Regions from separate parts of the Neorhizobium sp. DAR64860/K0K1 genome, predicted to be linked through region 1. Evidence: predicted binding sites of a transcription regulator. Region 1 holds the regulator's gene; the other holds the start of a gene.
The links. Region 1 encodes LexA, which represses DNA repair genes until DNA is damaged. Its sites were predicted from a motif close to TGTTCNNNNTGTGTTCNG; they were not measured.

Region 1 (3,415 bases):
ACGCCGTCAGCCTTTTGCGATGGCGTCGAAGGCCAGCAGCTTTTCCAGAAGCCGCGGCATGTCCTTCAGGTGGACCATATTCGGACCGTCGGACGGTGCGTTGTCAGGGTCTTCGTGGGTCTCGATAAAGACGCCAGCAACGCCGACGGCGACGGCTGCCCGCGCCAGCGTTTCGACAAATTCGCGCTGGCCGCCGGAAGAACCGCCCTGGCCGCCCGGCTGCTGAACGGAATGGGTCGCATCGAAGATGACAGGGCTTCCGAGAGACGCCATGATCGGCAGCGAACGCATGTCGGAGACAAGCGTATTATAGCCGAACGAGGCGCCGCGCTCGCACAGCATCACATTCGGATTGCCGCTTTCGAGGAACTTCGCCTGAACGTTCTTCATGTCCCAGGGCGCCAGGAACTGGCCCTTCTTCACGTTGATGGCGCAACCCGTCTTTGCGGCCGCGACGAGCAAGTCGGTCTGGCGCGACAGGAAGGCGGGGATCTGCAGGATATCGATCGTATTGGCCACGAGGCCGCACTGCTCTTCCGTGTGGATGTCGGTCAGAACCGGAAAGCCGTATTCCTTCTTGAGATCGGCAAAGATTGCCATCGCGTTGTCCAAGCCGATGCCGCGCTTGCCGGAGATCGACGTGCGGTTGGCCTTGTCGAAGGAGGATTTGTAGACGAGGCCGATGCCGAGCTTCTTGCAGAGTTCGACAAGCGTACCCGCGATCATGAAGGCGTGATCACGGCTTTCCATCTGACAGGGACCGGCAATCAGCGAGAGCTTTGCCGTGTTGGAAAAAACGACTTTCGAACTCCCCTCGCCCACGGACACTTCAGAATTGGCGGAGACTGTCATTTCACTATTCCTCGAAACCGAAAACCACACCTTGCCCCGGGGCTGCCGACACGATCACGCGGCCATCCCTGCGGATGAATGCGACGTCATTAGCAGCAAGGGTGATCTCTGTCACGGCGAGATCGGTGGTCTTAAAGATGATCCCGCGCGCAGCGAGGCGCGACGATAACAAGGGCTTCATCGAAGACCGGAACTCGTCGCTGAACGTGTCGTTGGATTGAATGCGGATGCTGGCATTGGCAGCTTCGATCCGCAGACCGTCTTTCCCTTGCTCGGGCTGAGTCTCGAACACGGTTTCGAAAAGCGGCAGAAACTCCAGCGGGTCATCTGCAGAAAAGACGATCTCTCGAAGGCCTGTAACGGCGTTTGCGTGCTCATCAAGACCACCGCGATCTGCCGGTAATGCGGCCATGCGCTGGCAGGAAAACAGCAAGATGTCATCGACCTCGGGGACTGCCGCGAACGCCAGACGGAATGAGACTTCGCTCTCCCCACCATCGGGCAACTGCATCGGGCGGGAGAACTGAAGCATCTCGCCCGCAGACATGTGCCCGTCCACAAAACGGCTATGATCGGCCGATGCATCCTGCGTCCCGACGACCACCGCCGATAGACCTTCCCTTTTCCGCTGGCCGCGAAAGCGGATGTCGCGATCGGTGAACACGTTGCCTCGTTTTGCCGCAAGCGAGGCTTGCCGACGGTTAACAATGGCCAGTGGCTCGAGGTACGAGCCATCCGCGAAGAATATGCAGGCATTGGCTGTGCCGAAAGGGTGAACACCTTCAGGTGCCACAGTAAAGCCGAGAGCGGTCAACCTCCCCCGCGCTGACGCCAGATCTGCAACGGGCAGAACCAAATGATCGACTGACTTGTTACCCACTTACACCCCCAAAGTCTTATTCCGCAGAACATTGGCTATCGCGGGAAACTCGGCAAGTGCTGCGCACGAACTGAATACGTGATCGAACGCTGAAATGAGACTATTCTTGAGCAGAAATTTGGGGCTTGCGGAACACAGATAGAACATATAGCGTCCGTTCTGCATTTGTTTCCAATTCTGAGGGTCCCGTCCATGCTGACACGCAAGCAACAGGAGTTACTTCTGTTCATCCACGAGCGGATGAAAGAATCAGGCGTGCCGCCGTCGTTTGACGAAATGAAGGACGCTCTCGACCTTGCATCGAAGTCCGGCATCCATAGGCTGATCACCGCGCTCGAGGAGCGTGGCTTTATTCGCCGTCTGCCGAACAGAGCACGCGCGCTCGAAGTGATCAAGCTGCCTGACGCCTATGTGGCGAACCTTCATCCGCGACGGGGATTTTCTCCCAGTGTCATCGAGGGAAGCCTCGGCAAAACGCAACCGGTCGTCGCTCAGAAGCCGGCGCCGGTCATGGCGGACAATCCGTTCTCGACAAACATTCCGGTCATGGGTCGAATCGCTGCCGGCGTGCCGATCTCCGCGATCCAGAACAACACCCACGACATCGCCGTTCCGATCGAGATGCTGGGTTCCGGCGATCATTACGCGCTCGAAGTGAAGGGCGATTCGATGATCGATGCCGGCATCCTCGATGGTGATACCGTCATCATCAAGAATGCCAGCACCGCAAGTCCGGGCGATATCATCGTTGCCCTGGTCGATGAGGAAGAAGCGACCCTGAAGCGGTTCCGCCGCAAGGGTGCATCGATCGCGCTGGAAGCGGCGAACCCCGCTTACGAGACCCGCATCTTCCCGCCCGACCGGGTGAAGGTCCAGGGCAAGCTTGTCGGCCTTATTCGCCGCTATCATTAAGAACGCTGTTATCCCGGAGATGCGCAGCAACAGCCTCCGGGATGCCAAAGTCGAATTGTCGCGTTCGCCAGTCATAGAACCGGTGGACGGTCCACGGACGGCTTGAGGTCTGTGCGCTGTCTCGCATCGCCGCCGTAATCTTGATGTCTGGCGCTGTCGCGTTCGGAATAATGGTGATTTCCAGTGCGCCAGTCCGGCGCAACGTCCGCCCGCTGAGAAGCAAGGCGCCGGAGCGGCAAGTATCGAAGCGTGCGCCGGGCGAGACGATGATCCGACCGAAATCGCAGGCAAGATCGGTGTATCGGTTGTCTTCGACAGTGACGATCCGGATGTCCTGAGCAGTCTGCGCCGCGCACAGGATTTTCGGCAGACAGGCAAATCGTCCGGGCGTGAATGCTTGAAGAAAGCCCCTGACATATTCGATTTCCCGGCGCGTCAAATCCGGTCGCGAATGTGGTCTAGGTCGTCTGTCATCACTTTTCGCAAGGCTGGCACCTCGCGCTGGTTCCGAAGAGGCAAGAACCGGCAAGGCGAGCGGTTGTTCTCCGGTCTCAAGCACCAGCGCTCGCCGCCATTGATCGTAGATAAATCCCGGCGGCCGGGTTCGATTGAGGGTGATCTTGTCATCCTGGATCAGTCCCACTGACGCGCCGTCTTCGGATATGACGATATCAGGCCTCGGCGCCGAGCCTGAGCGGACCGCAAAGAGCAAAGCCACCGCCATGAACAGCGCGCCTGTCAGCCTCAGCGGCGTGCGCAGCAGCGTCAGAA
Region 2 (3,415 bases), 1.7 Mb from region 1:
AGCACTGGGTGGCAGCTGCCCACGTTATCGGCGTGAGCAGCTCCGTTACGCTGACGGCGGCGACGGTATGAAAGGAAGTTTACATGGCGCGTATCGCGTTGATTTCAGGAGGCACGCGCGGCATCGGGGCTGCGATCAGCACTGCCATGAAAGCGGCAGGCTATTCGGTCGCCGCAAATTTTGCGGGCAATACCGATAAAGCCGCTGAGTTTCACGCGGCGACGGGCATTCCGGTGTTCCAGTGGGACGTGTCGGATTACGATGCCTGCGTGAAGGGCATCGCTGAAGTCGAAACGCAGCTCGGGCCTGTCGACGTCCTCGTCAACAATGCCGGCATCACCCGAGACGGCATGTTTCACAAGATCACGCCACAGCAGTGGAAGGAGGTCATTGATACCAACCTTTCCGGCCTTTTCAACATGACCCATCCGGTGTGGCCCGGCATGCGCGAGCGCGGCTTCGGCCGCATCATCAACATCTCCTCGATCAATGGCCAGAGGGGCCAGATGGGGCAGGTGAACTATTCTGCCGCCAAGGCTGGCGATCTCGGCTTCACCAAGGCACTGGCTCAAGAGGGGGCCTCGAAGAACATCACCGTCAATGCGATCTGCCCCGGCTATATCGGAACCGACATGGTGCGTGCCATCCCGCAAAAGGTGATGGATGAAAAGATCATCCCGCAGATACCTGTCGGACGGTTGGGCGAACCGGAAGAAATCGCCCGCTGCGTGCTGTTTCTGGCCTCTGAAGAAGCCGGATTCATTACCGGGTCTACGCTCAGCGCAAATGGCGGTCAGTATTTCGCCGGGTAAGCGGATACAAAAAAACCGGCGCACATGGGACGCCGGTTTCTATTCTGCGACTAAACGCAGGACTTAGCGGCAACGCGCTTCGTATGTACGGCCATAACGGTCGCGATAGACGCAGTAACCGTTGCGCTTCTGCGATTCGCCGATAGCAGCGCCAACCAGACCGCCGCCGACAGCGCCGACTGCAGCGCCACCCCAGCTGTTGGTCACAGCGCCACCGATAACGGCGCCCGAAGCAGCACCGATTGCAGTGCCCTTTTCAGTGGATGTGCAGGATGCCAGCATTCCGACGAGAGCGCCGACGAGCAAAACTTTTTTCATGTCACTTTCCTTCCCTTGGTAACGTGCGGCTTCGCCGCTTTTAGATCCTGCCCATCAGCAGGAGGATGATGATAATCAGCACAACGAGGCCGAGACCGCCGGACGGACCATAACCCCAGTTCCGGCTGTGCCCCCAATTCGGCAGCGCGCCGATCAAAAGCAAAATCAGTACGATAAGAAGGATGGTTCCGAGCATAGGCTTGTACTCCGCTGACCTACCGGCTCGACATGTCCGGTTGGGATTGCCGAGAAAACGTAGCATGGGAACTTTTGTTCCACTCACCACTAGCTCGCCCGTGAAGTGTGGTTAACGGGTTACACTTTCGCCATGCGTCGGAAAGCCGGGTAATGTTCGAAACAGATCGAGAACGCTCCGGAATCCGCAATCGTCGCCGATTCGTTCACGTTTGTTCGAACGAAACTGGCTTGCGTATCGTACGCATATTGATCCTGGAAATCGTGGTCTCGCCTTGTCGAGGATAACATATCAGCTTGCGTTTATCGTCGAGCATGGCCATCTGATAATGCGATTGCGTTTCCGTGGAGGATCGCATCGGCGGATAAGCAGGAACTGGCTTTGCATTCTCAGCCCATGATTCTCAGCGGCCGCGGCGTCACGGCCGTGCTAGGCCCCACCAATACCGGCAAGACCCATTATGCCATCGAGCGCATGGTTGCGCACGGTTCCGGCGTGATCGGTCTGCCCCTTCGCCTGCTTGCACGCGAGGTCTATACGCGTGTCGTGGAGAAGGTCGGTTATCACAATGTCGCGCTGATCACGGGCGAGGAAAAGATCACGCCGCATATGGCGCGCTTTTCCGTCTGCACCGTCGAGGCGATGCCGCGCGAGACAAAGGCCGCCTTCGTCGCCATCGACGAGGTACAGCTGGCCGGCGATCTCGAGCGCGGGCACATCTTCACCGACCGCATCCTGCATCTTCGCGGACGCGAGGAGACGTTGCTGCTGGGCGCCGGCACCATGCGGCCGATCCTCGAACGGCTGCTTCCCGGGATCACCGTGGTCGAACGGCCGCGCCTCTCGCAGTTGTTTTATGCCGGCCAGAAAAAGATCACCCGCCTGCCGCAGCGTTCCGCCATTGTCGCCTTCTCCGCTGAAGAGGTCTATGCGATCGCAGAACTGATCCGCCGCCAGCGCGGCGGTGCGGCCGTGGTGCTTGGCGCCTTGAGCCCGCGGACCCGCAATGCACAGGTCGCTCTCTATCAGGAAGGCGATGTGGAATATCTGGTCGCAACCGATGCGATCGGCATGGGCCTCAATCTCGATGTGGATCACGTTGCCTTCGCTCAGGACCGCAAGTTCGACGGCTATCAGTTCCGCAATCTCAATCCGTCCGAACTGGCGCAGATTGCCGGGCGTGCCGGCCGCCATGTGCGCGACGGAACCTTCGGCGTGACCGGACAGGTCCAGCCTTTCGACGACGAACTGGTCGAGCGGATCGAAGGTCATCATTTCGAGCCGGTGAAAGTGCTGCAGTGGCGCACGAAAAGCGTCGACTATTCCTCGCTTGCCGCTCTGCGCGCCAGTCTCGACCGGCCGCCGACCGTGGCGGGTCTTGCCCGCGCGCTGCCGGCAATCGATATCCAGGCGCTCGACTATCTGTCGCGCTACTCAGAAATCCGCGATACGGCGACAACGCCGGAGCGGGTGGAAAAATTGTGGGAGGCCTGCGCTCTGCCGGACTATCGGCGGATTGCCCCTGCGCAACACGCAGACCTCATTTCGACTCTTTTCTCGGATCTTGTGCGCTTCGGCACGGTGAACGAGCAATTCATGGCAGAACAGGTTCGCCGGGCCGACCGGACCGACGGAGAAATCGACACCCTGTCGGCCCGAATCGCGCAGATTCGTACCTGGACCTATGTTTCGAACCGGCCTGGCTGGCTTGCCGATCCGACACACTGGCAAGAAAAGACACGGGAAATCGAGGATAGGTTGTCGGACGCGTTACATGAACGGTTGACGAAACGCTTTGTTGATCGCAGGACATCTGTGCTCATGAAGCGCCTAAGAGAGAATGCGATGCTGGAAGCTGAAATCAGTGTGAATGGGGATGTCTTCGTCGAAGGCCATCATGTGGGGCAATTGGCTGGATTCCGATTCACGCCTATAGCCGGCACGGAGGGTCCCGATGCGAAGGCCGTCCAGGGTGCCGCGCAAAAGGCGCTTGCGCTGGAGTTCGAGGCACGCGCCGCGCGGCTTTATGCATCCGGCAACAACGACCTTGCTGTCGGCTCGGACGGTTCCGTGCGCTGGCTCGGCGAAC

Region 2: the regulator LexA is predicted to act here: its motif matches at 1,484-1,501, upstream of ACQY1J_RS05080 (helicase-related protein).

What each region holds. Positions count from the first base shown of each region.
Region 1 covers NZ_CP191459.1:1,759,284-1,762,698, forward strand. The annotation lists gene kdsA (3-deoxy-8-phosphooctulonate synthase) at 7-852, opposite strand; gene ACQY1J_RS13135 (VOC family protein) at 857-1,732, opposite strand; gene lexA (transcriptional repressor LexA) at 1,925-2,644, shown strand; gene ACQY1J_RS13145 (ComEC/Rec2 family competence protein) at 2,625-3,415, opposite strand, start outside.
Region 2 covers NZ_CP191459.1:100,943-104,357, forward strand. The annotation lists gene ACQY1J_RS05060 (acetyl-CoA C-acetyltransferase) at 1-2, shown strand, start outside; gene ACQY1J_RS05065 (beta-ketoacyl-ACP reductase) at 84-812, shown strand; gene ACQY1J_RS05070 (glycine zipper domain-containing protein) at 876-1,130, opposite strand; gene ACQY1J_RS05075 (DUF3309 family protein) at 1,171-1,326, opposite strand; gene ACQY1J_RS05080 (helicase-related protein) at 1,702-3,415, shown strand, end outside.